Regions from separate parts of the Klenkia terrae genome, predicted to be linked through region 4. Evidence: riboswitches for the same ligand, from Rfam matches in the RefSeq annotation. Region 4 holds a riboswitch; each other region holds the start of a gene.
What was found. Region 4 has a riboswitch for S-adenosylmethionine ahead of UXQ13_RS20200 (bifunctional o-acetylhomoserine/o-acetylserine sulfhydrylase). Riboswitches for the same ligand answer to the same signal wherever they lie in the genome.

Region 1 (7,562 bases), on a different contig from region 4:
ATGTCGGGTGCCGAGGAGATCTGCAGGCCGGAGTCCGCGCCGACCAGCCAGCCGAGCACGTCGGACCGGTAGGTGGCGAAGTCGTAGAGCTGCTTGCGCTCCTCGGTGACCGTCACGTTGGAGATGACCGCGTCGACGTCGCCGGACTGGACCGACAGCGGCCAGTTCGACCAGTCGTTGACCACGAACTCGACCTGCAGGCCGAGGGCGTCGCCGAACAGCGTGGCCAGGTCGGTCTCGCTGCCGATCACGGTGGAGTTGTCGTCGGCGTAGAACGCCAGCGGTACGGCGCCCTGGGTCACCGAGACCCGGAGGACGCCGTCGTCGAACGCGCCCGGGGGGAGCAGGGCCACCGCGGCGGGGTCGACGGTGGAGTGGATGCGGTCCTGCTCGGGACTCGTGTTCACCGAGATGGCGGCGCCGTCGGCGGCGTCCCCGGTCCGGGCCTCCTCCTCGATCTCGGCGCTGCTGCTGCACGCCCCGAGGGCCAGGAGCGCGGCGGTGGCCAGGGACAGTGCGACGGTGCTGCGTCGCAGGTGTGCAGTCACGGTGGTTCTTCCTCTTCTGGGCGTGCTTCGACTACCGGCGACGCGGGTGCGCCGTCGGGGGGTAGGGGGCGGGAGCTAGAGGACCTTGGCCAGGAAGGCCCGGGTCCGCTCGTGCTGCGGGTCGTCGAGGACCTGGGCGGGGGTGCCCTGCTCGACGACGCGGCCGTCGTCCATGAAGACGATCTGGTCGGCGGCCTGCCGGGCGAAGCCGATCTCGTGGGTGACCACGATCATCGTGGTGCCGGTGCGGGCCAGGTCGGCGATGACGGCCAGCACCTCGCCGACCAGCTCGGGGTCCAGCGCCGAGGTGGGCTCGTCGAACAGCAGGACGGCGGGCTTCATCGCCAGCGCCCGGGCGATCGCCACCCGCTGCTGCTGCCCGCCGGACAGCTGCCGGGGGTGTGCGTCGGCCTTGTCGGCCAGCCCGACCCGGGACAGCAGCTCGCGGGCCTCGGCCTCGACCTCGCGGCGTGGCCGGCCCTGCGCGGAGACCGGTGCCTCGACGACGTTCTCCAGGGCGGTCAGGTGCGGGAAGAGGTTGAAGGACTGGAAGACGAAGCCGAACCGGGTGCGCTGGCGCAGCAGCTCCTTCTCCTTGAGCTCGTGCAGCTTGTCGCCCTTGCGGCGGTAGCCGACCAGCTCGCCGTCCAGCGCCACGAACCCGCGGTCCACGGTCTCCAGGTGGTTGATCGACCGCAGCAGCGTCGACTTGCCCGACCCGGACGGCCCCAGGACGACGGTCACACTGCCCGGCTCGACGACCAGGTCGACCCCGTGCAGCACCTCGTGGGTGCCGAAGGACTTGTGCACCCCGTGCACCTCGACGCGGCCCGGGCGGGCCTGCACCGCGGTCACCGGGTCACCGGGTCGCGGTCGGAGGTGGACCGGACGCGGGACAGCCCGGCGGTCAGGTTGCCGCGCAGCCGTTGCAGCGGTGTCGGCGGCAGCGTGCGGACCGCGCCCTTGGCGTAGTACCGCTCGACGTAGTACTGGATCACCGTCACCACGGTGGTCAGCACGACGTACCAGATCGCGGCCACCACCAGCATCGGTAGCACCCGCTGGGTCCGGCCGTAGATCACGCTGACGGTGTAGAACAGCTCGCCGAGGGCCAGCACGTAGACGATCGAGGTGCCCTTGAACAGGCCGATGATCTCGTTGACCGCGGTGGGCACGATGGTCCGCATCGCCTGCGGCAGCACGATCTTCGTGGACTGCCGGCGCCGCGGGATGCCCAGGCTCGCCGCCGCCTCGTGCTGGCCCTGGTCCACCGAGAGGATCCCGGCCCGGACGATCTCCGCCGAGTACGCGGCCTGGTGCAGCCCCAGGCCGAGGATCGCGGCGCCGAACTTGTCGATCAGCGACAGCGTCTCGACCGACGCGAACGACGGGCCGAACGGGATGCCGATGTCCAGCGACTGGTACAGGTAGGCGAGGTTGTACCAGAGCAGCAGCTGCAGGATCAACGGCACCGAGCGGAACACCCAGGTGTAGCCCCAGCTCACCGCCCGCAGCAGCGGGGACCGGCTCAGCCGCATCAGCGCGAGCACCGTGCCCAGGGCGAACCCGAGGACGGCGGTGATCAGCGTCAGCTTGATCGTCATCCAGACGCCCTCGACGATCGAGACCTCGCCCAGGTAGGCCCAGACGACGCCCCACTCCCAGCGGGGGTTGGTGATCAGCGAGTTCGCCACCATGGCCAGCAGGACGGCGACCACCGCGGTGGCCACCCACCGCCCGGGGTTCTTGGCCTTGACCACGGTGAGGCGGTCGTAGGGCGTGCCGGCCGGCGGGGCGTCGGCGCGGTTCTCCAGCAGGGTCATGTGAGGTCCTTCTCGAAGGCGTAGATGCGCTCGGCGACCGGGAGCGACCGGAGGGTCGCGAGGTCCGTGGGCCGGGGGACGGCGGGGTCGAACAGCGGGGTGTAGCCGGCGGCCAGGTAGAGCGACCGGGCCTCGGGTTGCCGGGGTCCGGTGGTCAGGAAGACGCGGGCGGCGCCCCGGTCCCGGGCCACCGCCTCCAGCTCCGCGAGCACCCGGCGGGCCAGCCCGCGCCGGCGGTGGGCGGCGGCGGTCCACATCCGCTTCACCTCGACGGTGCCGTCGTCCGGGTGCGGCTTGAAGGCGCCACCGGCCACGGCGACCCCGTGCTCGAGCAGCAGCACGAAGGCACCCAGCGGCGCGGTGAACTGCTCCACCGGGTAGCGGGTGAGCTCCTGCTCGGCGCCGCCGAACAGGTCGCCGTAGCGGCGGTCGTACTCCACGGCGAGCTCGGCGAACAGGGGTCGGGCCAGGGGGTCGTCGGGGTGGACGACGACCACGTCGACGTCGGCGCCGACGCCGAGCAGGCGTGCTGAGGACATGCGGGGACTCCTGGGACGGTGCCGGGACCCCGCCCGGGGAGGGAGATGTCCGGGCGTGGGTGGGGGAGCGCGGGAACAGGTCAGCGACAGAGCGCGCTGTCGGTACGGACCAGGTCGATGACCCGCCGCCCGACCAGGAGGAGGACAGGCAGCAGCACGGACCGCGGGGCGGTCTCGGTGATCTCCACGTCGTCTCCTCGTCCCCCGCCGACCGGCGGGGCTGCACTTGCGACAGTCGTGCACCGTCGCCAGGTCGTCACCCGGGGCACCCCACCGCAGCGGAGGGTTGCCGGCCAGCGAGCCGGGGCTTGTCGCTGGCGCTCAGAACCTGTGCAGGAACGTAGGACAACCCGGGCCGATGCGTCAAATCCGATCGACTTGGTGGAGAATGAGGTCGTCCACCCGCTCCGGAGAGGAGGTCCGCGATGCCCGACCAGCCGCTCGTCCGCCGTCGCCACGTGGACCTGTGCCGCACCGGCAGCGCGCTGGGCCGCTGTCGGTAGGCCCTCGCCCACCGTCCGCCGCCAGCCCCGGAGTCCCCTCGTGACCAGCCCGAACACCCTCACCGTCGCCCTCGTCGGTGCCGGCCCCACCGCCGTCGGCGTCCTCGAGCGCCTCGCCTCCCGGGCGGGTGGCGACGACCTCGTCGTGCACCTGGTAGACCCGTTCCCGCCCGGCGGCGGACGGGTCTGGCGGACCGCGCAGTCTGACCTGCTGTGGGCCAACTCATTGGCCCGGGACGTCACCGTGCTGCCCGACGACTCCGTCACGGTGCCCGGCCGGGTCGTCCCCGGCGCCACCGTGGCGCAGTGGGCCGCCGACGTCGGCGCGCAGCTGCCCGGCGAGGACGGCGCGCAGGCCCGCCGGACCACCCCCGGCACCTTCCCGTCCCGCCGGCTGGTCAGCGGCTACCTCGGGTGGGTGCTCGACCGCCTCGCCGCGCTGCCCGGGGTGACGGTGCACCGGCACCGGACCCGGGCGGTCGACTTGGTCGAGCACGGCACCGCCGTCGAGGTGCAGCTCGCCGACGGCGGCCGGCTGGACGTCGACACCGTCGTGCTCGCCCAGGGGCACCTCGACCGCACCCGCACCGACGGCGAGGTCGAGCTGGCCGACGCCGCCGCGGCCGCCGGGCTGACCCACGTGCCCACCGCCTACACCGCCGACCTGGACCTCTCCGTGCTCCGCCCGGGTGAGGACGTGCTGGTCCGCGGGGCCGGGCTGGCCTTCGTCGACCTGGTCACCCTGCTGACCGGCGGTCGCGGGGGACGGTTCCGGACCGACCCGGACGGCCGGCTGGTCTACCTGCCCTCGGGGCAGGAGCCGGTGCTGCACGTGGGCTCCCGCCGCGGCACCCCCTACAAGGCCAAGCTCGACTACGACTGGGCCGGCCCGCCGGTCCCGCTGCGCTTCTTCACCCCCGACGAGCTGACCGCCCGGTTCGGCGACCGCCCGCTGGACCTGCGGGCGGACCTGGCCCCGGTGATCGCCCGCGAGCTGGGCTGGGCGCACGCCACCGAGCTGTTCCGGGCGCACCCGGAGCGGGTGGCGATGCCGTGGGAGGAGTTCGCCGCGCGGTACGCCGCCGGCGAGGACCCGTGGGCCGCGGCGGTCCTCGACCCGGCCGACCGGTTCGACCTCGCCGCCCTGGACCGCCCGCTGGCCGGAGCCCGGTTCGCGACCGGCGAGCAGCTGCAGGAGTGGGTCCGCGGCTACGTCCGGGCCGACCTGGCCCGCGCCGCCGACCCGGCGCACAGCGCCGACCAGGCCGTCTTCACCGCCTTGCTGTTCTGCCACGGCACGATCGCCGGGCTGGTGCGGGCCGGCCGGCTGACCGAGCGGTCGGCGCGCGAGGACGTCAGCGGCTGGTGGATGAACCTGTTCAGCCACCTCGCCAGCGGACCGCCGTCCCCGCGGCTGGCGGAACTGCTGGCGCTGTGCGAGGCCGGCGTCGTCCGGTTCACCGGTGCGGACACCGTGGTGACGCTGGAGGGCGACCGCTGGGTCGCCCGCTCGGCCAGCACCGACGAGGTGACCACCGCGACTGCGCTGGTCGAGGCCCGGGTGCCCGCCGTCGACGTCGCACGGACCACCGACCCGCTGCTGCGCGCCCTGCAGGCCCGCGGGACCGCCGCCGAGCAGCCCGGCACCGGGCGGCTGCACGTCGACGCCGGCTACCGGCTGGTGGACCGCCACGGCCGGTCGGCCGCCCGGGTGCACGCGGTGGGCTTCTGGACGTCGGGCGCCCAGGTGGCCGCGTTCGCCCGGCCGCGGACGAACGCCCCCTTCTTCCACCAGGACGACGCCCTGGCGGCCGCCCTGTGGGCGCTGGTCCCGGCCCAGGCGGCGCACGCCGCCTGAGGACCGGTCAGAGGGCGCCGGTCAGCGAGCCGAGCACCGGGTCCCACTCGGCCAGGGTGGAGCTGGCCACGACCCCGCGGACGGCGAACGGGTCGGCGTCCAGCCAGCCCTGCACCTGTGCCTCGTCCTCGGCGCGGAACAGCAGCAGGGCCCCGGCCGGTGCCCCGGCCCCGAACGGTCCGCTGAGCAGCAGGGAGCCGGCGTCGGCCAGCCCGCGCAGGTAGTCGCGGTGCTCGGCGCGGACCTCGTCCCGCAGGGCGACGTCCTCGGTGTAGCGGTAGGTCACGGCGACGATCACGGGGACTCCTCGGTGCAGGGGTGGGGCCCCGATCCTGCCTGCCCGGGATCAGTCGAGGATCGCCCGGGTGACCGCGACCTGCTCGGTCAGCACCCCGCCGATGACCGCCTGGGTCTCGTTGATCGTCTCGATCACGCCGCCGATCGAGGCCAGCGAGCTGACGACGGCGTCCACCTGCTCTTGGATGGCGGTGATCTTGGCGGTGACGTCGGTGGTGGCCACCGCGGTCTCCCGGGCCAGCTCCTTGACCTCGTTGGCCACGACCGCGAAGCCGCGGCCGGCCTCGCCGGCGCGGGCGGCCTCGATGGTGGCGTTCAGGGCGAGCAGGTTGGTCTGCGCCGCGATGGCGCCGATGGTGTGCGCGACCTGGCCCACCTGCTGGCTGGACTCACCGAGCGCGGCGACCACCCGGTTGGCCTCCTCGGCCAGGGTGCGGCCCTCGCTGGCCACGTTCGTCGCCGAGAGCACGTTGCGCTCGACCTCCTCGATGGAGACGACCAGCTCCTTGCCCGCGGTGGCCAGCCGCTCGGTGGCGGCGATCCGGTCCAGGGCCTGGCCCAGCAGGTAGGCGGTGTTGCGCAGGGCCGCCTCGCGCCCGGGCGACAGCACCATGGTCCAGGTGGCGAAGAAGTCCATCGTGCCGATGATCGCGCCGCCGGCGACCACCGGGAGGCAGACCCCGGAGCGCACGCCGGCCTGCTGCGCCACCGGTGCCCGCACGCAGTCGGTCATCTGGCCCAGGTCGGGGACGAAGAACAGGTCGCGGTTGCGCCAGGTGCGGCCGGACAGGCCCACGCCGGGGGCGAAGGTGGCCGACAGGGTGACCGCGCGGAACTCCGGGCCGGCGTCGCCGGACTCGCGGTCGAAGCGCAGCACGCCCGCCGAGGCGTCGACCCGCCAGAACGAGCCGTAGATCCAGCCGAAGCCCTCCCGGATGGTGTCCAGGGCGATCCGCAGCGCCGTCCCGGCGTCGGTGGCGGTGGTCAGCTCCTGCAGCACGGTCGTCACGGCGGCGACGTCCTGCGCGGTCTTCGCCTCGGCCTCGGCGGCGGCGAAGCGGGCGATGGCCTGGGAGACCAGCGTCCCGACCAGGCGCAGCGTGCGCAGCCGGCCGGGGGACGGCGTGAGCTCCTTCATGCAGAAGAAGTCCATGGTGCCGGTGACCTGCCCGTCGGCGAAGAGCGGGAAGCAGATGCCCGACCGGATGCCGACCCGCTGGGCGACCGGTGCGCGCACGCAGTCCACGACCTCGCCGAGGTCGCTGGTGACCACCAGGTCACGGCCGGACCAGGCGCGGCCGGACAGCCCCACCCCGCGGGCGAAGGTCGCCGTGGCGGTGACCCGGGCGAACTCGTCGCTGACCGAGCCGGACTCCGAGGAGAACCGCAGCACGCCCGCCGCCGGGTCGACGGCCCAGTGGGAGCCGTAGGCGTACCCGAACGCCTCGCGCACCGCCGTCAGGGCGGCGACCACCGCACCCCCGGGTGTCGGTGGCCGCGGCGAGGGCCGTGATCACCGCGCTGACCGCCTCGATGTCGAGCTCGGCCTCGCTCGGGCCCACCGCCTGGGTGCGGGCGGCGGTGCGGGATGCGAACACGGGGCACTCTCCTCGGTCGAGCGGCGCGCGGTTCCTTCCACGCGTCGTGGGCTTCTCGGCGACCGCCGGGGGTCCGTCCACCCGAAAGCCCAGGTGGAACCAGAAAGGCCGCAAGGGCGGGTGGTCGGCGGGCGCTGCAACGGGGCTGCAACGTGCGCCGGGCCGGCACGTGGGAAAGTGGGCCGGTGAGCCAGCCCACACAGGTCCCGCCCCGCCCGGCCCCGCCGGCCAGCCCCGAGGCGCTGGCGGAGGCGCTGCGGGCCACGGGCTACCTGCCCGACGAGGGCCTGACGACGGCGGCCTACCTCGCGCTGGCCATGCACCGCCCGCTGTTCCTCGAGGGCGAGGCCGGGGTCGGCAAGACCGCGCTGGCGCACGCGCTGGCCGAGGTCACCG
Region 2 (7,562 bases), on a different contig from region 4:
TTCGCGAACGTCTCCTCGTCGGCGTCGGTGGCCACGGTGGCCCGCACGGTGACGGCGTCGAAGTTCGCGTTGCCCTCCTCGCCGGCGACCATGACCGCGGTGTCCAGGTCGCCCTGCACGTCGAAGGTCTAGGCGCCCAGCGCGACGCCGAGCTCCTTGGCCACGATGGAGGCGGTGATCTGGTTGCACGAGCTCAGCGCCGCCAGCGCGTAGGACAGCGGGCTGGGCGAGGCGTCCGCGCCGCCGAACGCCGGGTAGGTGTCGACGTCGAACTCGTGCCCGGCGTCGCCGCCGACGGTCACGCGCTGGCCGACGCCGGTGCCCTCCGCGTGGTGGGTGAAGGGGACGACGCTCGCCTTGGGACGGGTGGCCACGGGTGGTTCTCCTCGGTGCTCGGGGATCTGTCCGCCGGGGTTCGGCGGGCGTTCGGGGGGCGGTTCAGCGGGTCGGGGCAGGTCCGCAACCGGCGCCGCGGGCGACCGCGGACAGGTCGGCGCCGGCCAGCCCGGCCACCGGACGCGGGTCGGCCACCGGCTGGTGCCGCCCGTCGACGACGGCGTAGGCGACGGCGGGCCCCTCGGCGACGAACCGGGCGACCGCCTCGACCAGCCGGGCGACGTCGTCCGCGGACGTGCCGACGCCGACGCTGGCCCGCAGCGCTCCGCCGGGGACGCCGAGCCGGGCCACCAGCGGGTGCGCGCAGAACCGGCCGTCCCGGACGCCGATTCCGTGCTCGGCGGAGAGGTAGGCAGCGACGAGGCCCGGGTCGGCGCCCTCGACGGTGAAGCTGACCACGCCGGTGGGGTCGACCGAGTCCGACCAGATGCGCAGCAGCCGCACCCCGTCGACCTGCGACAACCCGTCGACCAGCTGGGTGCGCAGCGCCCGCTCGTGGTCCTCCAGCGCGCCGGGGGCCAGGGCCGCGAGCTCGTCGCAGGCGGCGGCCAGCGCGACCGCGCCGAGCACGTTGGGCGAGCCGCCCTCGTGCCGGTGCGGGGCCGCCACCCACGTCGTCGCGTCCACGTCGACCTGGGCGACGGCGCCGCCGCCGGGGAGGTAGGGCCGGCCGGTGTCCAGCCAGTCCCGCCGGCCGACCAGCGCGCCGGTGCCGAAGGGTGCGTAGAGCTTGTGGCCGGAGAACGCGACCCAGTCCGCACCGGACTCCACGAGGGAGAACCGGCGGTGCGGCACCAGCTGGGCGCCGTCGACGACCACCAGGGCACCGGCGGCGTGCGCCAGCTCGGTGACCCGGCGCAGCGGGAGGGACTCCCCCGTCACGTTCGAGGCACCGGTGACCGCGACGAGCACGTAGCGCCGGGCGGCCAGCGCGTCGGCCAGGCGGGACAGCGTCCCGGCCACCGTCGGTGCCGCCTCGAGGACGTCGCACAGGTCGCGGGAGCGCTGCTGCCACGGCAGCAGGTCGGCGTGGTGCTCGACGTCCAGCACGAGGACGGCGCCGTCGGCGGGCAGGCAGCCGGCCAGCAGCGCGAGGCTGTCGGTGGTGTTCCGGGTGAGCACGCAGACGTCGTCGGACCGGGCCCCGACGAACGCGGCCACGGTGTCCCGGGCCGACTCGTAGAGCGCGGTGGAGACCTGGGAGAGGTAGCCCGCGCCACGGTGCACGCTGGCGTAGAGCGGCAGGGCCTCGGCGACCCGGGCGGCCACGGAGGCCAGGGCGGGAGCGCTGGCCGCGACGTCGAGGTTGGCGTAGCCGACCGACCCGCCGGTCACGAGCGGGACGCTGGTGGCCGCGTCGGCCGTGGGCAGCAGGGCCGGGGTGGTGCGGCGGTCGAGGAGGACGGACATCGAGGACTCCTGGAGGTCAGGGGCCCGTGCTCGCGACGGGACCCGCGCTTGCGGCTGCGCTGCGCAGCCGCCAGGTCGTCACCCGGAGCACCCCATCGCGGTGGAAGGGTTGCCGACCAGCGAGCCGGGGCTTCGCGCTGGCACTCGTGACCTGTCGTAGACCCTACCAGTCAATCCCGATCGACTTGATGCGCATTGGTCTGCGCGCGCCCGGCCGGTTGTCCGACCGGCCCGGGCGGCAGCGGGATCAGAACGCGGGGATGACCGCACCGTCGTACTCGTCCTCGAGGAACTGGCGCACCTCGTCGGAGTGCAGCAGCTCCTCCAGCGTCTGGATGCGCTCGTCGGACTCGTCGCCGGCCCGCACCACCAGGAGGTTGGCGTTCGGGTTGCCCTCGGCCTCCTCCAGCGCCAGGGAGTCGTCGGCCGGGGACAGGTCGGCGTCGATGGCGTAGTTGCCGTTGATCACCGCGATGTCGACGTCGGCCAGCGAACGGGGCACCTGGGCGGCCTCGACCTCGGAGATCTCCAGGTCCAGCGGGCTGCTCTCCACGTCCAACGAGGTGGGGGCGGCGTCACCGGTGTCGGCCAGCACGACCAGGTCGTTGGCCTCCAGCAGCCGGAGCGCGCGGGCGGCGTTCGTGGGGTCGTTCGGGATCGCCACGGTCGCGCCCTGCTCCAGCTGCGACAGGTCGGTCAGCGACTCCGAGTAGATGCCCAGCGGCTCGACGTGCACCGGCTCCAGGGCGGTGAAGTCGTAGCCGGCGGAGGCCTCCTGCTCCTCCAGGTAGGGCACGGTCTGGAAGAAGTTCGCGTCCAGCGAGCCGTCGTCGAGGGCCACGTTGGGCTGCACGTAGTCGGTGAACTCGACGACGTCGAGGTCCAGGCCGGCGTCCTCGGCGAGGTTCTCGTCGATGAACCGGAGGATCTCCGCGTGCGGCACCGGCGAGGCGCCGACGCGCAGCGGCTCGTCCGGCGCGGAGATCTCGGCGTCGCCGCCCCCGCAGGCGGCGAGGACCGCGGTGGCGGTGAGGGCGGACAGGGTCAGGGCGAGGCGACGCACGGTGCGGTTCTCCAACGGGTCGGGACGGGCGGGTGTCATCGGCGCGCCAGGCGGCGCGCCCAGGTGTCGCCGCCGAACTGCAGCGCCTGGACGACGACGAGCAGCAGGGCGACGGTGAGCAGGGTGATGTCGGTGCGGAACTGCTGGTAGCCGAACCGGATGGCGAAGTCGCCCAGGCCGCCGCCGCCGATGGCGCCGGCCATGGCCGAGTAGCTGATCAGCGCGACGACGGTGACCGTCGTCCCGGCGACGAGGGAGGGCAGCGCCTCGGGCAGCAGCACCGTGCGGACGACGTCCCGGCGGCGGGCGCCCATGGCCAGCGCGGCCTCGACCTTGCCGTGCGAGACCTCGCGCAGACTGGTCTCCACCAGCCGGGCCAGGAACGGGACGGCGCCGACGGTGAGCGGCACGATGGCCGCCGTCGACCCGATCGTGGTGCCGACCAGGCCGCGGGTCAGCGGGGCGACCAGGACCAGCAGGATGATGAACGGCAGGGACCGGCCCAGGTTGACCAGCAGGCCGAGCACCCGGTGCAGGACCGGCCGCGGGGCCAGCGCGCCGGGTCCGGTGACGGTGAGCAGCACGCCGAGCGGGATGCCCAGCAGGACGGTGATCACGGTGGCGACCGCGACCATGTAGAGGGTCTCGCCGGTGGCGTCGAGCAGCTGCGGGGCGATCCGGGACCAGTCGCTCACCGGGCCACCTCCGCCGCGACGCGCTCCACCCGGGAACCGTCGTCGCGCAGCTGGGCCAGTGCCCGGTCCAGCCCGCTCTGGTCGGCGCCGGTGACCCGCAGCAGCAGCCGGCCGTGCCGCCCGCCGGCCACGGTCTCCACCGAGCCGCCGGCGACCTCGACGTCCAGGCCGAGCCGGCCGACGAGCACCTGCAGCACGTGGGTCTCGGGCGCGGTGTCGGTGACGGTGACCCGGAGCAGGGTGCCCGCCACCCGGTGGTCGGCCACCGGGGCGGGCAGCAGCGCGGCGGCCAGCGGGGAGTCCCCGCGGGCCAGCACCTGGTCCAGCCGGCCGCCGTCGACGACCCGGCCGGCCTCCAGCAGCACCGCGGTGTCGCAGACGGCCTTGACCACGGCCATCTCGTGGGTGATCAGCAGGACCGTCAGCCCGAGCTCGTCGCGGACCCGGCGCAGCAGCTCCAGCACGCCGGTGGTGCTGGCCTGGTCCAGGGCGGAGGTGGCCTCGTCGCACAGCAGCACGGTGGGCCGGGCGGCGAGCGCGCGGGCGATGGCCACCCGCTGCTTCTGCCCGCCGGACAGCTGCGCGGGGCGGGCCTGGGCGCGGTCGCCCAGCCCGACCAGGTCCAGCAGCTCGCCCGACCGACGGCGGCGCTCGGCGCGGCCGACGCCGGCCAGCTCCAGCGGGTGCTCGACGTTGGCCGCGGCCGTGCGGGAGTCCATCAGCTCGAAGTGCTGGAAGACCATGCCGATCGAGCTGCGGGCCCGGCGGACCTCGTCGGCCGGCAGGTCGGTGAGCACCCGGCCGTCGACGGTGACCGTGCCGGACGTGGGCCGCTCGAGCAGGTTGACCAGCCGGATCAGGGTGGACTTGCCCGAGCCCGAGGGCCCGACCACGCCGGCGAAGTCACCGGCCCGGACGGTCAGGTCTACGCCGTCCAGGGCCACGACCTCGGGGCCGCGGCCGCGGGCCGGGAAGACCTTGCGGACGTCGTTCAGTTCGATCACGGAGCGGATTCCTCGCAGGGATGAGGCGGTCGGCGCGGACGCGGGCAGGCAGGTGCCCGGGGTCGGCGGCGCGGCGAGAGAGGGGTGTGCGGCGGGTCAGCGACAGAGCCAGCTGGCGGTGCCGGCCAGGTCGACGGCGAGGTCGCGCGTCAGGAGCAGCCGGTGCACCCGTCCATGGTGCCCTCACAGGTGCAATCCCCACAAACCAGGTGCACTTTGTGTGAGGCACCCCTCAGCCGTCGTGGACCTTCGATGCCGGTGGTCTGCCCCTCCCTCGGCCGTCGATCCGCTGGTCGGATGCCCCGCCGCCGCGGCCCGCCGAGTCGACCATCCCGATCGGCGTGGTGCACTCCACCGGTGGAGATGCACTGGTTCCTGCCCACCCGCGGCGACAGCCGGGACGTCGGCCCGGCCACCACCGACCGGGGCCACGACGCCGCGGCGCTGCGGCGCCGGCCGACCCTGGACTACCTGGGCGCCGTCGCCGGGGCCGCCGAGCAGGCCGGCTTCACCGCCGTCCTCACCCCGACCGGGTCCGGGTGCGAGGACGCCTGGGTGACCTGTGCGGCGCTGCTGGACCGCACGCAGCGGCTGGAGTTCCTGGTCGCCTTCCGGCCCGGGTTCATCCTGCCCACGCTGGCCGCGCAGCAGGCCGCCACGTTCCAGCGGCTGTCCGGCGGGCGGCTGCGGCTCAACGTCGTCACCGGCGGCGACCCGGTGGAGCAGCGGGCCTACGGCGACTTCCTCGACCACGACGCCCGGTACGCCCGGACCGCCGAGTTCCTCGACGTCGTCCGGCGCAGCTTCGCCGGCGAGCGGTTCGACCTGGCCGGCGAGCACGTGCGGGTCGAGGGCGCCGGGCTGACCACCCCGCCGGAGACCGCGCCGCCGATCTACCTGGGCGGCGCGTCCGGGCCGGCCGAGGACGTGTCGGCCCGGTACGTGGACACCTACCTGACCTGGGGCGAGCCGCCGGCGATGGTGCGCGGGCGGCTGGACCGGGTGCGGGCCAAGGCCGCGGCCGTCGGCCGGGAGCTGCGGTTCGGCATCCGGCTGCACGTGGTCAGCCGGGACACCCCGGAGGAGGCCTGGGCGGAGGCCGACCGGATGCTTGCCGGGATGCCGGCGAGCGCGATCGCGGCCACCCAGGAGCGCTTCGCCCGGATGGACTCCGTCGGCCAGGCCCGGATGACCTCGCTGCACGGCGGCAGCACCGGGGACGGTGCCCGGTCCCTGGAGGTGGCGCCCAACCTCTGGGCCGGGATCGGGCTGGTCCGCGAGGGCGCCGCCACCGCACTGGTCGGCAGCCACGAGCAGGTCGCCGAGCGGATCAGCGAGTACGCCGAGCTCGGGTTCGACGAGTTCGTGCTGTCGGGCTACCCGCACCTCGAGGAGGCCTGGCGGGTCGGCGAGGAGGTGCTACCCCTCCTGCGCTGACCCCGGCGCCCGGAACCCGGCGAACGTCGTCGTCCGGCGGAGCCGGAAACCCAGGTGCTCGTACAGCGCGATCGCCCCGGTGTTGCTGGCCGAGGCGTGCAGGAACGGGGTCTCCCCGCGCTCGCGGATGCCGTGCGCGACGGCCAGCACCAGCCGGGTACCCAGCCCCTGCCCGCGGTGGCCGGGGTCGGTGCACACGGCGCTGATCTCGGTCCAGCCCGGTGGGTGCAGCCGCTCCCCCGCCATCGCCACCAGCTCCCCGCCCCGGCGGATGCCCAGGTAGGTCCCCATCTCGCGGGTGCGCGGCAGGAAGGGCCCGGGCTTCGTCCGCTCGACCAGCGCGGTCATCTCCGGGACGTCGGCGACCCCCAGCACCACGGCCTCCCCGTCGGGGGTGGCCGCGATGCCGTCGTCCACCAGCTGGACCCCGGGGATGGCGAACAGCTCGGTCCACCCGGCCGGCGCGGTCGCCGGGAGGGTGAGCACGACGGCGCCGCCGGGACCCGCCAGCGCCGCGACGTCCGCCCAGTCCTGGTCGCTCGGGTCCGGGGGGAGCGCGCCGAACGGGCAGACGTCGGCCGGGTAGCGCGCCACCCGGCCGACCCGCTCGGCGAACCGGTCATGCGGGCCGATCAGGGAGGACCAGGCCGCCTGGTCCAGGGGATGCGCCTCGGTCACCCGGCCAGTGTCCGCGCGCCCTGGTCGCGGTCGCGCAGCGGCAGGCCGAGGTGGTCGCGCAGCGTCGTCCCCTCGTAGTCGGTGCGGAAGACGCCCCGCTCCTGCAGCAGCGGCACGACCTGCTCGACGAACGGCGCCAGCCCGCCCGGGGTGATGTGCGGGGCGAGCACGAAGCCGTCGCTGGCGTCGGACTGCACGAACTCGTCGATGGTGGCGGCCACCGTGGCCGGCGTGCCGATGAAGGACTGCCGACCGGTGACCTCGACGATCAGCTCCCGGGTGGTCAGGTGCTCCGCCTCGGCCTTCGCCCGCCACTCGTTCGCCGTGGCCACCGGGTCGCGGTGCATGCGCACGCTGGCCCGGCCCCGGGCGATGGTGTTCTCCCCGACCACCGGGTCGACCGAGGGCAGCGGGCCGTCCGGGTCGTGGTCGGACAGGTCCCGGTTCCACAGCTGCTCGAGGAACGTGATCGCCGTCGCCGGGGAGACCTGGGCCAGCCGGACCTCCTGGGCGAGCTCGGCGGCCTCGGCCTCGGTGTCGCCGAGCACGAAGGTCGCCGCCGGCATGATCAGCAGCTCGTCGCGGGAGCGGCCGAACCGGGGCAGCCGCCCCTTGACGTCGGCGTAGAACGCCTGCCCGGCCTCCAGCGTGCTGTGCCGGGAGAAGATCACGTCGGCCGCGGCGGCCGCGAAGTCCCGCCCCTCGTCGGAGTCCCCGGCCTGGAAGACCACCGGCCGACCCTGCGGGCTGCGGGGGACGTCGAACTGGCCGGCGATGTCGAAGAAGGGGTCCCGGTGCGCGAAGGCGCCGGGGTGCGGGTCGGCCAGGAACCGCCCGCCGTCCTTGTCCGCGACGACCTCGTCGCCCCGCCAGGACTCG
Region 3 (7,562 bases), on a different contig from region 4:
CCGGACACCCAGGAGTCGGCCAGCACCGCACCGGCCACCACCTCCACCGCCGCGTCGGCGACCACCACCGCCGCGCCGCCCCCCGCCCCGGTCACCACGCCTGCGGGGCCGACCGGTCCGGTGTTCGCGCCGGTGACCGTGCTCAACGCGACCACCGTCAACGGCCTGGCCGGCGACATCGGCACGGTGCTGGCCGACGGCGGCTGGGAGATCCGGGAGGAGGGCAGCTACGGCGAGCAGGACGTGGCGGTCACCACGGTCTTCTACACCGCTGGCGACGCCCAGCAGGAGCAGGCGGCGGCCACCCTCCAGGCGCAGTTCCCGGACATCCAGGGCGGGCCCTCTGAGCGGTTCTTCGAGGTGGAGGGAGTGCCCGACCCCGGCCTCGTGGTGATCGCGACCGGCAACTGGCAGCCCTGACCGGCTGACCGGCCGCACAGCGCGCGCACAGGTCCGTCGCCCGCGGAACACAGCCCGGTCGCCGTCCGTTCACCGCCCGTGCGTCCCACCCGCGGGCTCGTGCGACCCAGCCCGCGCCCCGGCGCCCGCGCGACCGTCGCCGCCCTCACCACCGTCCTGACCGCCGCCGTGCTGCTCGCCGTCCCCTTCGCCGCGCCGGCGTCGGCGGCCGAGGACGTCGCGACCGAGGACGCCACCGTGCCCTCGGGCAGCGGCGAGGACGCCGTGGAGCTCGACACCACCGTCTACGTGCCGTCCTCGGCGACCGCGGACGACCCGGCGCCGGCCGTCGTCCTCGCGCACGGCTTCGGCGGCAGCAAGGCCTCGGTGGCCGACGACGCCCGCGACCTCGCCGGCCGCGGCTACGTGGTGCTGACCTACTCGGCCCGGGGGTTCGGCGACAGCACCGGCCAGATCGGGCTGGACGACCCCCGGTACGAGGTCGCCGACCTCTCCACGATGCTCGACCTGCTGGCCGACCGGGACGACGTCGAGCTCGACGCCCCGGGCGACCCGCGGGTGGGCGTGGCCGGGGCGAGCTACGGCGGTGCGCTGGCGCTGCTGGGTGCCGCCTACGACGACCGGGTCGACGCCATCGCCCCGCAGATCACCTGGAACTCCCTCACCACCGCGCTGTTCCCCTCGCAGGCAGGGGCGGTGGACGGCGAGACCCCGGCGGCCACCCCGACCACCGGCGACAGCGGGGTCTTCAAGCGGCTGTGGTCCGGGTTGTTCTTCGGTGCCGGGTCGGTCCCGACCGGGGACGGCCTGCTGGCCTCGCTGACCGGCGGCGCGAGCGGTGCCGGCGCCGGCGGGCTGCCCGACGTCGACCCCTCGACGCTGGACTCCGCCGCCGTCGAGCAGGCGCTGACCTGCGGCCGGTTCCGGGCCGACATCTGCGCCGCCTACCAGGTCGCCGCGGCCAGCGGCACGCTCACCCCGGAGATCGCCGCGGTGCTGGACCGGTCCTCGCCGGCCGCCGTGCTCGACCGGATCACCGCACCCACGCTGCTGGTGCAGGGCACCCAGGACTCGCTGTTCGGGCTCGGCCAGGCCGACGCCAACGCCCGGGGCATCGCCGCGAACGGCACCCCGGTCTCGGTGGTCTGGTACGACGGCGGCCACGACGCCAGCGCGTCGGAGGGTGACACCGCCGACCTCCGCGACCTGGTCGCCGGCTGGTTCGACGTGCACCTGCGCGGCACCGGCGAGGACCGCGGCACCGAGTTCACCTTCCCGGTCCCGACCGGCGTCGGGGCGGCGACCGGCAGCGTGCAGGGCGGCAGCCAGACCGAGACCGCCGCGGCCTACCCGGGCCTGTCCGGCGACCCGGTGGCGCGCACCGACGTCCCGCTGTCGGGCACGACGTTCCCGGTGGTCACCCCGCCGGGCGGCAACCCCGCGGCCATCACCACCGTCCCGGGCCTGGGCGCGGTCACCGCCGCCCTGGGCGGCACGACGGTGGAGATCCCCGGCCAGTTCGCGGCGTTCGACTCCGAGCCGCTGACCGACGCCGTCGACGTGGTCGGTGCGGCCACCACCACGCTGACCGTGTCCTCGCCGACCGGGACGGCGACGCTGTTCGCCAAGCTCTACGACGTCTCGGCCGACGGCAGCCAGACCCTCCCCTCGGGCCTGGTGGCCCCGCTGTCGCTGACCGGGCTGTCCACCGACCCGACCGCGCCCACCGAGGTGCAGGTGACCCTGCCCGGGATCGTGCACCGGTTCGAGGTCGGCCACACGATGCGCGTGCTGGTCTCCTCCACCGACCAGGCCTTCGCCGCGCCGGCCGAGTCCGGCGTCTACGCCGTCGGGCTGGCCGACGGCGCCGCGCTGGCCGCCCCCACCGTCGACGGCACCGTCAGCACCGCCTCTGGCGCCACCCGCTGGTGGGTGCTGCTGGGCGTGCTGGTCGCGCTCGGCCTGGCCGGGGTGGTCGTGGCGAAGCTGTGGGGCGCCCGGCGCCGGAAGCAGCTGTCGGTCGTCGAGCCCGACGGCGAGGACGTGCCGCTGCGCTTCTCCGGGGTGACCAAGTCCTACAAGGACGGTTTCACCGCCGTCCGCGACCTGTCCTTCGAGGTCCGCCGCGGCCAGGTGCTCGGCCTGCTGGGCCCCAACGGCGCCGGCAAGACCACCTCGCTGCGGATGCTCATGGGCCTGATCCGGCCGACCGAGGGCACCATCTCCGTCTTCGGCCACCCGGCCACCCCCGGCGCCCCGGTGCTGTCCCGGCTGGGCTCCTTCGTCGAGGGCACCGGCCTGCAGCCGCACCTGTCCGGCCGGGACAACCTGGAGCTGTACTGGGCGGCCACCGGCCGGCCGCTGGCCGACGCCCACCTGGACGAGGCGATCGCCATCGCCGGCCTCGGGACGGCGCTGGACAAGCGCGTCCGCTCCTACTCCCAGGGCATGCGCCAGCGGGTGGCCATCGCGCAGGCCATGCTCGGCCTGCCGGACCTGCTCGTCCTCGACGAGCCGACCAACGGGCTGGACCCGCCGCAGATCCACGCCATGCGCGAGGTGCTGCAGGACTACGCGGCGACCGGCCGCACGGTCATCGTGAGCAGCCACCTGCTGGCCGAGATCGAGCAGACCTGCAGCCACGTCGTCGTGATGGCCAAGGGCCAGAAGGTCGCCGAGGGCACGGTCGAGGAGATCGTCGGCACCGGGGGAGCGGTGCTGGTCGTGCTCGAGGACCCGGCGGACGCCGACCGCGCGGTCGCCGTCCTCGAGGGCCTGGACGGCGCCTCGGTCGAGCGCGCCGACGAGGGCCTGGTCGTCGAGCTGGCCGGTGCCTCCCGGGCCTCGGCGGTCGCCGCCCTGGTCGGGGCCGGCATCGGGGTCGACCAGGTCACCCCGCGTCGCCGCCTGGAGGACGCGTTCCTGTCGCTGGTGGGGGAGAGCTCGTGAGCACCGTCCAGTCCACCGGGGCCGTCGCCGGCTACCGGCCCGAGCGCACCCTGCGGCTGTCGGTCGAGCTGCGCCGGCAGTTCAAGCGGCGGCGCACGATCGGCGTCTTCGCGCTGATGGTGGCGCTGCCGCTGCTGCTCATCGCCGCCCTGCAGCTGGGCGCCAGCGAGGACGCGCAGGCCAACAGCCGGCTCAACCTGGTCGACGTCGCGACGTCGTCCGGGCTGAACTTCACCCTGTTCGTGCTGTTCGCGACCACCTCGTTCTTCCTGGTGGTCGTCTACGCGCTGTTCTTCGGCGACACCGTGGCCAGCGAGGCGCAGTGGGGGTCGCTGCGCTACGCGCTGGCCACCCCGGTGCCGCGGATGCGGCTGCTCCGGCAGAAGTGGCTGGCCGCGCTGGTGCTGTCGGTGTCGGCGCTGCTGACCGTCACCGTGGTGGCCGTGGTCGCCGGCGGCATCGCGTTCGGCTTCGAGGACATCCAGACCCCGATCGGGATCAGCATCGACCAGGGCCAGGGGATGCTCCGGCTGGCCGGGATGGTCGGCTACCTCGCCGTCCACCTGCTGGTCGTGGGCACGCTGGCGTTCTGGCTGTCCACGGTGACCGACGCGCCGCTGGCCGCGGTCGGCGGGTCGGTGTTCACGATGTTCGTCTTCGCGATCCTCGACCAGGTCGAGCAGCTGGGCAGCATCAGGGACTACTTCCCGACCGCCGAGGAGTTCGCCTGGACCGACCTGCTGCAGACCCCGGTCGACAGCGGGGACCTGTACCGCGGGGTCATCCAGTCGCTGCTCTACGCGGCGGTGTTCACCGCGCTGGCCTTCCGGCACTTCGCCCGCCGCGACGTCACGAGCTAGGCAGCTACCCGAGGGCGGCGCGGACGGCCTCGGCCCAGCCGAGACCCATCGCGCCGGCGGTCGCCGCCACGTCCGGCAGGGCGGCGATCGCCTCGGCCATGCCGGGGACGGCGGCGCCGTTCGCGGTGATGAACAGCCGACCGACGGCCGGCGCCATCTCCAGGTCGCTGACCGAGTCGCCGACCGCCACCGCGTCGGCCGGGTCGATCGCGCGCCGGGCCAGGTCCCAGGCGATCGCGGAGCCCTTGCCGATGCCGCGCGGCATCAGGTGGAAGACGTGCGGGTCGCCCTCGACGTCCAGCGTCATCCGCGAGGTGCGGGGGACCCGGCCGTTGTCCTTGAGGGTCAGCCACCCCCAGCCGCGGTCGGCGAGCCACGCGTCGACCTCGGCGGTGCCCACCCGGCCGCGGAGCATGGCGTCGCCGGTGTGCGTGGCGTGCCAGGGGGAGTGCCACTCCAGCTGCCCCGGCCAGGCCGCCACCAGCGCGTCCACCACGCCGAGCCCGGCCATCACCTCGACCGGGGTGCGCCCGGCGAACTCCGCGGGCAGGTCGCCGGTCAGCAGGTGGGTCTCCCGGCCGCCGGCCCAGCTCACCAGCGAGCCCAGCTCGGCGATGTGCCCGTCGACGGCGAAGACCCGGCCGGCCTCCTGCAGCTGGGCGTGGGTGCGCCCGGAGACCAGGACCAGCGGCACGCCGGCCCGGTGCAGCTCCAGCAGCGCCGTCCAGGGCTGCGCGGTGAGCTCCCCGGTGGCGGTGTGCACGAAGGACCCGCGCGGGCCGACCATCGTGCCGTCGAGGTCGGTGTAGACGATGGCTGCGGGCACGGCGCCCATCCTGCAGTAAGGTCCGGGGCGTTCCACTCATCCAGAGGGGCAGAGGGACACGGCCCGATGAAGCCCCGGCAACCACTGCGCGAGCAGCAGGTGCCCCATCCGTCCTGCGCGGTCGACGACCCGGCGCAGGGAAGATGAGGAGGTAGTCGTCGCATGACCCTGACCGCTCCCGAGGCCACCACCGGCCCCACCACCACCGGCCCCGCCACCACCGTCGCCGCCAACCCGGCCCGCGGGCTGGTGTGCCGCAACTGCGGTGCCACCTTCGGCCTGATCGCCGAGCACGCCTGCGCCGAGTGCTTCGGCCCGCTCGAGGTCGACTACGACCCCGAGCTCATGCGCGCGGTCACCCGCGAGCAGATCGAGGCCGGCCCGCACAACATCTGGCGCTACGCCCCGCTGCTGCCCACCGGCCAGGACCCGGCCGACCGGGTGAGCCTGGACCCGGGGATGACCCCGCTGGTGCGGGCGCAGCGGCTGGGCGACGAGCTCGGCTTCACCGCCCCGCTGTGGGTGAAGGACGACTCGGCCAACCCGACGCACTCGTTCAAGGACCGCGTCGTCAGCCTGGCCGCCACCGCCGCCAAGGGGTTCGGCTACGCCAAGATCGCCTGCGCCTCGACCGGCAACCTGGCCAACTCGGTGGCCGCCCACGCCGCCCGCAATGGCCTGCCCTCGTTCGTGTTCGTGCCCAGCGACCTGGAGCCCGGCAAGATCGTCCAGTCGGCGGTGTACGGCCAGGCCCTCGTCGCCGTCGACGGCTCCTACGACGACGTCAACCGGCTGACCAGCGAGCTCGCCGAGACCGACGAGTTCGAGGACTGCGCCTTCGTCAACCAGAACGTCCGGCCCTACTACGCCGAGGGCTCCAAGACCGTGGGCTACGAGATCGCCGAGCAGCTCGGCTGGCGCATCCCGGCCCAGGTCGTGATCCCGATGGCGTCGGGGTCGCTGCTCACCAAGGTCGACAAGGCCTGGAAGGAGCTGGTGGCCGCCGGCATCGTCGAGGACACCCCCTGGAAGGTCTTCGGTGCCCAGTCGGCCGGCTGCGACCCGATCGCCACCGCGTTCGACAACGGCTGGGACGTCGTCAAGCCGGTGAAGCCGACCGGCATCGCGAAGAGCCTGAACATCGGCAACCCCGCCGACGGGCCCTACGCCCTGGACGCGATCCGGCGCACCGGTGGCTCGGTCGGCCGGGTCGGGGACGACGAGATCGTGGCCGGCATCCGCGACCTGGCCCGCACCACCGGCGTCTTCGCCGAGACCGCGGGCGGGGTGACCACGGCCGTGCTCCGCCAGCTCGTGGAGAAGGGGCTGCTGGACCCCGCGCAGGAGACGGTGGTGCTCAACACCGGCGAGGGGCTCAAGACCCTCGACCCGCTCGCCCCGGTCGTCGGCCCCACCCACCACGTGCAGCCCTCGCTGCGCTCGCTGCGCGAGGCCGGCCTCATCGCCTGAGGTCGGCCGCGTCGGTGCCGCAACCTGGGTCGACCCACCCCGTGGCTCCTCACCCCAGTCCACGACCTGGGGTGAGGGTCTGCGCGGGGGGTCCACCCAGGCTGCGCCGGGCGCCGGCGTGGGGCCGGAGGCCGGCGCGGTGACCACGCCCTCCGAGCCCTCGCGCCAGGTGCCCCGACCGGTGCCGGTCGTCGTCCGGCCGCGGTCGTGGGCGCCCGCGCTGCTGGTCGGCCACGTCGCGCTGGCCGTCGTCCTCGTGGTGATCTCGCTCGTCCTGCTGGTCGCCGGGGCGGGGGAGCGGGCCGTCGGCGGACCCCTGGCGGCCGTGCTGGTGGGCCTGCTGGTCGTCGGGGCCGTCGCACGCCGGTTCGGCACCCGGCCGCAGACCCGCGGGGGTCGCTGGTCGACGGTGCTCGGCCTGGCCGTCGTGGGCCCGTGGGTCTGGTACGTGCTCGGCGTGGCCGGGTTGTCCGGGTACACCGGGCCCCTGCTCGGCGTCCTGGCGCTCTACCTCTGGGTGTACGTCCTGGCCCTCGTGGTGGCCGCCGTGCTGGTCGCGTTTCTGGACCTGGCCGCCGGCGAGGTGCTCCGCCGACGGCGGGGGTGACCCCCGTTCTTGCACTCGCCTGGGTCGAGTGCCAGACTCGGGCTGGCACTCGGAGCATCTGAGTGCCAACCAGGTCGGGCCGGTGAGGCATCGGCACGTGGGCCGCAGGAGCGTCCACGGTGCAGGTGCCGTCCGTCGCGGGCGCCGCCCGACCAGCAGCGAGCCACGCATGGAGGACACCACCACATGGCCAAGATGATCGCCTTCGACGAAGAGGCCCGCCGCGGCCTCGAGCGGGGCATGAACACCCTCGCCGACGCCGTCAAGGTCACCCTCGGCCCCAAGGGCCGCAACGTCGTGCTGGAGAAGAAGTGGGGTGCCCCCACCATCACCAACGACGGTGTGAGCATCGCCAAGGAGATCGAGCTCGAGGACCCGTACGAGAAGATCGGGGCCGAGCTCGTCAAGGAGGTCGCGAAGAAGACCGACG
Region 4 (7,562 bases):
AGCATTACCTCACCGTGAGGTAACCTCACCAATATCGCCGACAGAGAGGGGGACGTGGATGCCACGCCCCGAGACCCGGCCCGCCGCGGCCGACAAGTCACAGCTCGAGCGCTCCCCCGTGTCCTTCCGACGCGTGCTGGCGCTCTTCCGCCCCCACCGGCTCCAGGTGGGCACCGTCATGGCGCTGATCGTGCTCAGCTCGCTGATCGCCCTGGCCACCCCGTTCCTGGTCCGCACCGTCATCGACGACGCGCTCCCGCACTCCGACGTCCGGCTGCTCGCCTGGGCCGTGGCCGGCATGGTCGCCGTCGCCGCGTCCACCGCACTGCTCGGCGTCGTCCAGACCTGGCTGTCGACCACCGTCGGCCAGAAGGTCATGCACGGCCTGCGCACGTCGGTCTTCACCCACCTGCAGCGCCAGTCGCTGGGCTTCTTCACCCGCACCCGCGGCGGTGAGGTGCAGTCCCGGCTGACCAACGACATCGGCTCCATGCAGTCCGTGGTCACCTCGACCGCGACGAGCCTGGCCTCCAACGCCACCACCGTCGTCGGCACCGTGGTCGCCATGGCCGCGCTGAGCTGGCGGCTGTCGTTGCTGTCCCTCGTCGTGCTGCCCCCGGCGATCTGGCTGACCCGCAAGGTCGCGCTCATGCGCCGCGAGGTCACCGGCGAGCGCCAGCGCCGCATGGCCGACATGCAGACCCAGGTCGAGGAGGGGCTGTCGATCTCCGGCGTCCAGCTCGGCAAGACCCTGGGCACCGGCCCCGCGCAGTCGCAGCGGTTCGCCCGCACGTCGGAGGAGCTGGCCGCCCTCGAGGTCCGCTCCCAGCTGGCCGGCCGCTGGCGGATGGCCACCATGAGCATCGTGTTCGCCGGGATCCCGGCGCTGATCTACCTGTTCGCCGGCCTGCCCGCGACGTCGGGCGGCATGACGATCGGCACCCTGGTCGCCTTCACCGCGCTGCAGGGCACACTCTTCCGCCCGCTGATGGGCCTGCTGGACGTCGGCGGCCAGCTGATCACCTCGATGGCGCTGTTCAGCCGGGTGTTCGAGTACCTGGACCTGTCGGTGGACATCGACGACCCGGCCCAGCCCGTCGCCCTGCCGCACGTCCGCGGCGAGGTCCGGCTCGAGCACGTCGGGTTCTCCTACGACGGCGACCGCCCCGCCCTCACCGACGTCGACCTGGTCGTCCCGGCCGGCAGCACGCTGGCCCTGGTCGGCGAGACAGGGTCGGGCAAGTCCACGCTGGCCTCGCTGGTGTCCCGGCTCAACGACGTGACCACCGGCCGGGTGACCATCGACGGCGTCGACGTCCGCGACCTGTCGCTGGCCGAGCTGGCCCGGGTGGTCGGCGTGGTCAGCCAGGAGACCTACCTGCTGCACACCACGATCCGGGAGAACCTGCGGTACGCCAAGCCCGACGCCACGGACGAGGAGATCGAGCAGGCCGCCCGGCGGGCCCAGGTGCACCAGGTCATCGCCGCGCTGCCCGACGGCTACGACACGATGGTCGGCGCCCGCGGCCACCGGTTCTCCGGCGGGGAGAAGCAGCGGCTGGCCATCGCCCGCACGCTGCTGCGCGACCCGCGGGTGCTGGTGCTCGACGAGGCCACCAGCGCGCTGGACAACGAGACCGAGCGCGCCGTGCAGGCCGCCCTCGACGAGGTCGCCCGCGGCCGGACGACGATCACCATCGCCCACCGGCTGTCCACCGTCCGCGACGCCGACACCATCGCGGTGCTGGACCACGGCCGGGTGGTGGAGCAGGGCACGCACGACGAGCTGGTCGCCGCCGGCGGCCGGTACGCCGCGCTGGCCGGGGCTGTCGCCGTCCCGGCGTAGGAACCTCTACCGTCGACGGGTGCCTGATCCCGACGCCGCGACCCGCGCCCGCTGGGAGCGCCTGTGCGCCCTGCTCGACGACGACCCCGAGCTCTGGCCGACCGTGCAGGCCACCCTGGACGACCCACCCGCCGACCCCTGGACCGCCCTGCTCGACGGCCTGGACGACGTCGGCGCGCTGGCCTACCTCGACGCCGGCGACCAGGGCGAGGAGCTGGCCGACGCGCTGACCCGGGTGCCCCGGGTGGTGCGGGCCCGCCTGGACCTCGGCCCGGTCACCGACACCGACGGCGACGTGCCCACCGCCGTCCGGGCCGCGGACGCGGTGCTCGCACCGGCCGGGCTCTGCCTGGTGCACCTGGCCGAGGAGTCCGACGCCTACCCGCTGGTCGTCGTCCCGGCCGCCGACAAGGCCGAGATCGAGCGCCTGGCGCAGGAGCTGGGGCACGACACCACCCTCGGGTGACGCGGGGGCCCGGACCCCTCTACCATCCTCTGTGGCTCACGAGAGGCAGCGACAAGCACCTGGCTTGCTGCCCGGCAACCGCTACTCCGTCTGCGGTGCTCCCAGGGGAAGAGCCGGTCGGACGGCACCCGCCGCCCGGCAACCGACGGAGTGCCCGCGCGCCGCGGGCCCTCCCGACACCCAGGAGGACGGCGCATGAGCGACAACTGGAGCTTCGAGACCCGGCAGATCCACGCCGGAGCCAGCCCCGACCCCACCACCGGCGCCCGGGCGCTGCCGATCTACGCGACGACGAGCTACCAGTTCCGCGACAGCCAGCACGCCGCGGACCTGTTCGCCCTCGCCGAGATGGGCAACATCTACACCCGGATCATGAACCCGACGCAGGACGCGCTGGAGCAGCGCGTCGCGTCGCTCGAGGGCGGCGTCGCCGCGCTCGCCGTCTCCTCCGGGCAGGCCGCCGAGACCCTGGCGATCCTCAACCTGGCCGAGGCCGGGGACCACATCGTGGCCTCGGCGTCGCTGTACGGCGGCACCTACAACCTGCTGCACCACTCGATGCCCAAGCTCGGCATCACGGTGTCCTTCGTCGAGGACCCCGACGACCCGCAGGCCTGGCAGTCCCTGGTGCAGGACAACACCCGCGCCTTCTACGCCGAGACCATCGGCAACCCCAAGGGCGACGTCCTGGACATCTCGGCGGTCAGCGAGGTCGCGCACCGCAACGGCGTCCCGCTGATCGTGGACAACACGATCGCCACCCCGTACCTGATCCGCCCGATCGAGTTCGGCGCCGACATCGTGGTGCACTCGGCGACGAAGTACCTGGGCGGGCACGGCACCGCCGTGGCCGGCGTGATCGTGGACAGCGGCAACTTCGACTGGACCGCGGGCAAGCACCCCATGTTCACCACCGCCGACCCGACGTACCACGGCGTGGTCTACGCCGACCTCGGTGCGCCGGCCTTCGCGCTCAAGGCCCGGGTGCAGCTGCTGCGCGACCTCGGCCCGGCGATCAGCCCGTTCAACGCCTTCCTGGTGGTGCAGGGCATCGAGACGCTGTCGCTGCGGCTGGACCGGCACGTGGCCAACGCCCAGCGGGTGGCCGAGTGGCTGGAGGCCCGGGACGAGGTGCAGTCGGTGCACTACGCCGGCCTGGCCTCCTCCCCGTGGCACGCCGCCGCGCAGAAGTACGCCCCCAAGGGCCCCGGCGCGGTGCTCGCGTTCGAGATCGAGGGCGGCGTCGAGGCCGGCAAGGCGTTCGTGGAGGCCCTCGAGCTGCACAGCCACGTGGCCAACATCGGCGACGTGCGCAGCCTGGTGATCCACCCGGCCTCGACCACGCACTCCCAGCTGACCCCCGAGGAGCAGCTGACCACCGGTGTCACCCCGGGTCTGGTCCGCCTCGCCGTCGGCCTGGAGGGCATCGAGGACATCCTCGCCGACCTCGACGCCGGCTTCCGGGCCGCGAAGAGCGCCTGAGGTGACGGGCGCGCCCTCGACCCGGCTGCCCGCGCGCTCGGGCGGCTGGGTCGAGGGCGACCCGGTCGGGGACCGGCGGTTCGCCGACGTCGGCCCGCTGCAGCTGGAGCGCGGCGGCTCGCTGCCCGCCGTCCGGGTGGCGTACGAGACCTGGGGGACGCCGGGTGACCCCGCCGTCCTGGTCGAGCACGCCCTGACCGGGGACAGCCACGTGGTCGGGCCGACCGGACCGGGCCAGCCCACCCCCGGCTGGTGGGACGGCCTGATCGGGGACGGCGCCCCGCTGGCCGGCACGTTCGTGGTCTGCGCCAACGTGCTGGGCGGCTGCCAGGGGACGACGGGGCCGTCGTCGGCCGCGCCGGACGGCCGGCCCTGGGGCTCCCGCTTCCCCGAGATCACCATCGCCGACCAGGTCGAGGTCGAGGCCCGGCTGGCCGCCGCGCTGGGCGTGGACCGGTGGGCCGCGGTCATCGGCGGGTCGATGGGCGGGATGCGGGCTCTGGAGTGGGCGGTGTCCCGCCCGGACCAGGTGGCCCGGCTGTTCTTCCTGGCCTCGGGCGCGGTGGCCACGGCCGACCAGATCGGCACCCAGACCACGCAGCAGGTGGCCGTGACGTCGGACCCGCGGTGGGCCGGCGGGGATTACGCCGCCGGCGAGGGGCCGGTCGCCGGCCTGGGCACCGCCCGGCGGATCGCCCACCTGACCTACCGCAGCGCCTTCGAGCTGGAGACCCGGTTCGGCCACGACGTCCAGGACGACGGCCGCTTCGCGGTGGCCAGCTACCTGGAGCACCACGCCACCAAGCTGGCCCGCCGGTTCGACGCCGGCAGCTACGTGCTGCTCACCCAGGCGATGAACACCTGGGACGTCGGCCGCGGACGCGGCGGGGTGGAGGCGGCGCTGGCCCGGGTCACCGCGCACTGCCTGGTGGCCGGGATCGACACCGACCGGCTGTACCGGATCGAGGAGCAGCAGCGGGTGGCCGACGCCCTCGGCGTCCCGCTGCGGGTGGTGCGCAGCCCGTACGGCCACGACGGCTTCCTCGTCGAGGTGGCCGCGGTGGGCGCCCTGGTCCGGGAACTGCTGGCAGCCCCGGACCAGGGCGGTCACCTCACGCCAGGATGATCGACAGCGACCCGCTGCCGTAGCCGGTCACGGACACGTCGAGGTCCAGGCGGTTGGTCGAGCCGGTGAGGGCGGCGATGTCGGCCGGCACCGCCTCGCCCGGGGCGTAGAGCCGGTCCAGCTTGGAGTGCAGAACACCGCCGGCGTTGAACAGCGAGGCGGCCACGTTGACCACCTCGTGCAGCACCTCGACCTGCATCTCGGAGAGCTCGCCGTCGGAGACGGAGTCCTCGCAGCCGCCCTTGGGCAGCAGCGCGAGGGCCCCGGCGCACCAGGCCGCGAGCGGCAGGTCGATGAGGACGACGGCGTTGAGGCCGTAGCCCGGGTCGACGTAGGTCGCGAACGCCGTCGGGCGGGACGGCGTGGGGGTGACCGGCGCGCCCGGGGCGACGGTGATGCCCCGACCCAGCAGACCCTGGAGGAGGTCCAGGACGGCCTTGTTGGTCGGCAGCCCGGTCTTGACCGGGGCGCTCACGCCAGCACCGAGTCCAGCTCGTCGCGGAAGGTGTCCGCGGTGAACGGCTTGGCGATGAGGAACAGCGCGCCGGCCTGGGCGGCCTGCTCGCGCATCTCCGGGGAGCCCTCCGAGGTGACGAAGCCGAAGGGGACCGTGGAGCCCTGCGCCCGCAGCGCCTTCAGGCACTCCAGGCCGGACATGTTCGGCATGTTCCAGTCGGACAGGACGAGGTCGGGGGCGTCGCTGCCGACCTTGGCCAGGCACTCGACGCCGTCCTCGGCCTCGACGATGTCGACGTCGTCGTACCCGGCCTGCCGGAGCGTGCGGATGACGATCTGCCGCATCACGCGGCTGTCGTCGGTGACGAGGATCTTCACAGCGGGACCTCCGTGGTGAACACGGGCGCCTCCGTGGCGCCCTGGATGGTGATGGCCAGGTGGTGACCGCGCCAGCTGGCGGCGACGCGGCAGGTGTCCTCGTCCGATGCGCGCAGCGGGGCGGCACCGGTCTCGGGCAGCCCCAGGACCGAGGGGCCCGGGAGCAGGGACTTCACGTTGCCGCCGAGGATGTTGGCCAGCTCGCGGAGCACGTCGTCGACGTCCTCCTCGGTGGCCTCCTCGTCGGCCCGCATCTGCAGGACCGACCGGGTGAGGTCGGCGGTGCCGGCCTGGTCGCAGGTGAGCACGACCAGTCCGTTCCAGGGGCCGGTGACGGTGACCCAGGCACTGGGACCGGCCACGGGTGGGCCGTCGAGGCCGAACCCGGGGACCAGGTACTCCTCCTCGCCGACCAGCGCGCTCCACACCTCGCCGGCGACCGCGGTGACCGTCTCGCCGTCCAGCAGGTGGGTGATCGGGGCGCTCACGCCGGCACCTCGGTGGGCAGCAGGCCCAGCAGGGCCAGCTTGTCGCCGATGGCGTCGGCGGTGAACGGCTTGATGACGTACTCGTGGGCGCCGGCGGCCAGCGCCTTGACGATCTGGCCGTGCTCGCTCTCGGTGGTGACCATCATCAGCGTCACCGAGCGCCAGGCCGGGACCGCCCGGACGGCGGAGACGAACTGCAGCCCGTCCATCACCGGCATGTTCCAGTCGATGCAGGCCAGGTCGGGGACCCAGCCCTCCTCGAGGACGTCGAGGGCCTCGCGACCGTGGCCGGCCGGCCGGGTCTCGTAGCCGAAGCCCTCCAGGATGGAGGCGACGATCCGGCGCATGGCGCGGGAGTCGTCGATCACCAGCGCTCGCATCTCATTTCCCCTTCGTCGGTCGGTAGGCGGAGCCGCGGCCGCAGGGGACCCGCTCCCAGGAGTCGTCGACGCCCAGCGTCGTCTCGGCCGCGCCCAGGAAGAGCCAGCCGTCCGGGCGCATGACCTGCCGGACCTTGCGCAGCACCTCGCGCTTGGTCGGCGGGTCGAAGTAGATGAGCACGTTCCGCAGGTAGACCACGTCGAAGGGACCGAGCCGGGGCAGGGGGCCGGCGAGGTTGAGCTCGCTGGCGGTCACCATCTGGCGGAGTGCGGGCGCGATCTCCCACTCGGTGCCGACCCGGCTGAAGTGCCGGACCAGCATGGGGGCGGGCAGCCCCCGGTTGACCTCGAGCTGGCTGAAGCGGCCGGCCCGGGTGCGGGCGACCATGTCGCGGGACAGGTCGGTGGCGGTGATCCGGACGCGGCTGGCGGCGCCGGGCATCGAGTCTGCCAGCAGCATGCCGATCGTGTAGGCCTCCTGGCCGCTCGAGCAGGCCGCCGACCAGATGGTGATCGGGTCGGTGGGCCGGCGCGCGGCCTGCAGCGCAGGCATGACGGTGCTGGTCAGCGCGGTGAACGGGTCGCCGTCGCGGAACCACGAGGTCTCGTTGGTGGTGAGGGCCTCGACGATCCGGCGGTTGGTGGCCGGGTCGGGCCGCGCGCGGCAGCGCTCGACCAGCTCGGACACACCGGACAGGCCGAGCTGGCGGGCCAGCGGCATGAGCCGGGCCTCGACCAGGTACTCCTTGCCGGGGGCGAGCACGATGGCCGACTCGCGGCGGACGAGCTGGCAGACCCAGTCGAAGCCGGGCGTGGCGAGTGCGGTGGTCATGATCGGGCTCCCACCAGGGTCGAGGGTCGGGACGAGGACAGGCGGAGGATCGCGTCGCAGACCCGGTCCAGCGGGACGACCTCGTCGGCGTGGCCGGCCTGGGTGACG

Region 1: linked by a shared signal. The riboswitch ahead of UXQ13_RS19410 (GNAT family N-acetyltransferase) and the one ahead of UXQ13_RS20200 (bifunctional o-acetylhomoserine/o-acetylserine sulfhydrylase) in region 4 are both predicted to bind S-adenosylmethionine.
Region 2: linked by a shared signal. The riboswitch ahead of UXQ13_RS13385 (aminotransferase class V-fold PLP-dependent enzyme) and the one ahead of UXQ13_RS20200 (bifunctional o-acetylhomoserine/o-acetylserine sulfhydrylase) in region 4 are both predicted to bind S-adenosylmethionine.
Region 3: linked by a shared signal. The riboswitch ahead of thrC (threonine synthase) and the one ahead of UXQ13_RS20200 (bifunctional o-acetylhomoserine/o-acetylserine sulfhydrylase) in region 4 are both predicted to bind S-adenosylmethionine.

Annotation. Positions count from the first base shown of each region.
Region 1 covers NZ_JBAPLV010000026.1:54,127-61,688, reverse strand. Annotated here, with positions in the region: gene UXQ13_RS19425 (ABC transporter substrate-binding protein) at 1-548, opposite strand, end outside; gene UXQ13_RS19420 (amino acid ABC transporter ATP-binding protein) at 624-1,403, opposite strand; gene UXQ13_RS19415 (amino acid ABC transporter permease) at 1,400-2,371, opposite strand; gene UXQ13_RS19410 (GNAT family N-acetyltransferase) at 2,368-2,910, opposite strand; SAM riboswitch class IV at 3,128-3,239, opposite strand; gene UXQ13_RS23715 (putative leader peptide) at 3,336-3,413, shown strand; gene UXQ13_RS19405 (FAD/NAD(P)-binding protein) at 3,454-5,271, shown strand; gene UXQ13_RS19400 (YciI family protein) at 5,279-5,569, opposite strand; gene UXQ13_RS19395 (GAF domain-containing protein) at 5,618-7,042, opposite strand; gene UXQ13_RS19390 (AAA family ATPase) at 7,352-7,562, shown strand, end outside.
Region 2 covers NZ_JBAPLV010000014.1:867-8,428, forward strand. Annotated here, with positions in the region: gene UXQ13_RS13375 (OsmC family protein) at 1-119, opposite strand, end outside; gene UXQ13_RS13380 (OsmC family protein) at 129-374, opposite strand; gene UXQ13_RS13385 (aminotransferase class V-fold PLP-dependent enzyme) at 439-1,806, opposite strand; SAM riboswitch class IV at 1,846-1,958, opposite strand; gene UXQ13_RS13390 (MetQ/NlpA family ABC transporter substrate-binding protein) at 2,054-2,869, opposite strand; gene UXQ13_RS13395 (methionine ABC transporter permease) at 2,905-3,564, opposite strand; gene UXQ13_RS13400 (methionine ABC transporter ATP-binding protein) at 3,561-4,568, opposite strand; gene UXQ13_RS13405 (LLM class flavin-dependent oxidoreductase) at 4,932-6,005, shown strand; gene UXQ13_RS13410 (GNAT family N-acetyltransferase) at 5,988-6,683, opposite strand; gene UXQ13_RS13415 (NtaA/DmoA family FMN-dependent monooxygenase) at 6,680-7,562, opposite strand, start outside.
Region 3 covers NZ_JBAPLV010000001.1:189,735-197,296, forward strand. Annotated here, with positions in the region: gene UXQ13_RS00970 (LytR C-terminal domain-containing protein) at 1-420, shown strand, start outside; gene UXQ13_RS00975 (alpha/beta fold hydrolase) at 520-3,369, shown strand; gene UXQ13_RS00980 (ABC transporter permease) at 3,366-4,229, shown strand; gene UXQ13_RS00985 (HAD family hydrolase) at 4,234-5,055, opposite strand; SAM riboswitch class I at 5,089-5,205, shown strand; gene thrC (threonine synthase) at 5,218-6,525, shown strand; gene UXQ13_RS00995 (hypothetical protein) at 6,665-7,132, shown strand; gene groL (chaperonin GroEL) at 7,319-7,562, shown strand, end outside.
Region 4 covers NZ_JBAPLV010000029.1:21,444-29,005, forward strand. Annotated here, with positions in the region: gene UXQ13_RS20190 (ABC transporter ATP-binding protein) at 59-1,846, shown strand; gene UXQ13_RS20195 (DUF6630 family protein) at 1,866-2,312, shown strand; SAM riboswitch class IV at 2,347-2,463, shown strand; gene UXQ13_RS20200 (bifunctional o-acetylhomoserine/o-acetylserine sulfhydrylase) at 2,508-3,794, shown strand; gene metX (homoserine O-acetyltransferase MetX) at 3,796-4,920, shown strand; gene UXQ13_RS20210 (hypothetical protein) at 4,907-5,395, opposite strand; gene UXQ13_RS20215 (response regulator) at 5,392-5,754, opposite strand; gene UXQ13_RS20220 (chemotaxis protein CheX) at 5,751-6,242, opposite strand; gene UXQ13_RS20225 (response regulator) at 6,239-6,622, opposite strand; gene UXQ13_RS20230 (CheR family methyltransferase) at 6,624-7,454, opposite strand; gene UXQ13_RS20235 (protein-glutamate methylesterase/protein-glutamine glutaminase) at 7,451-7,562, opposite strand, start outside.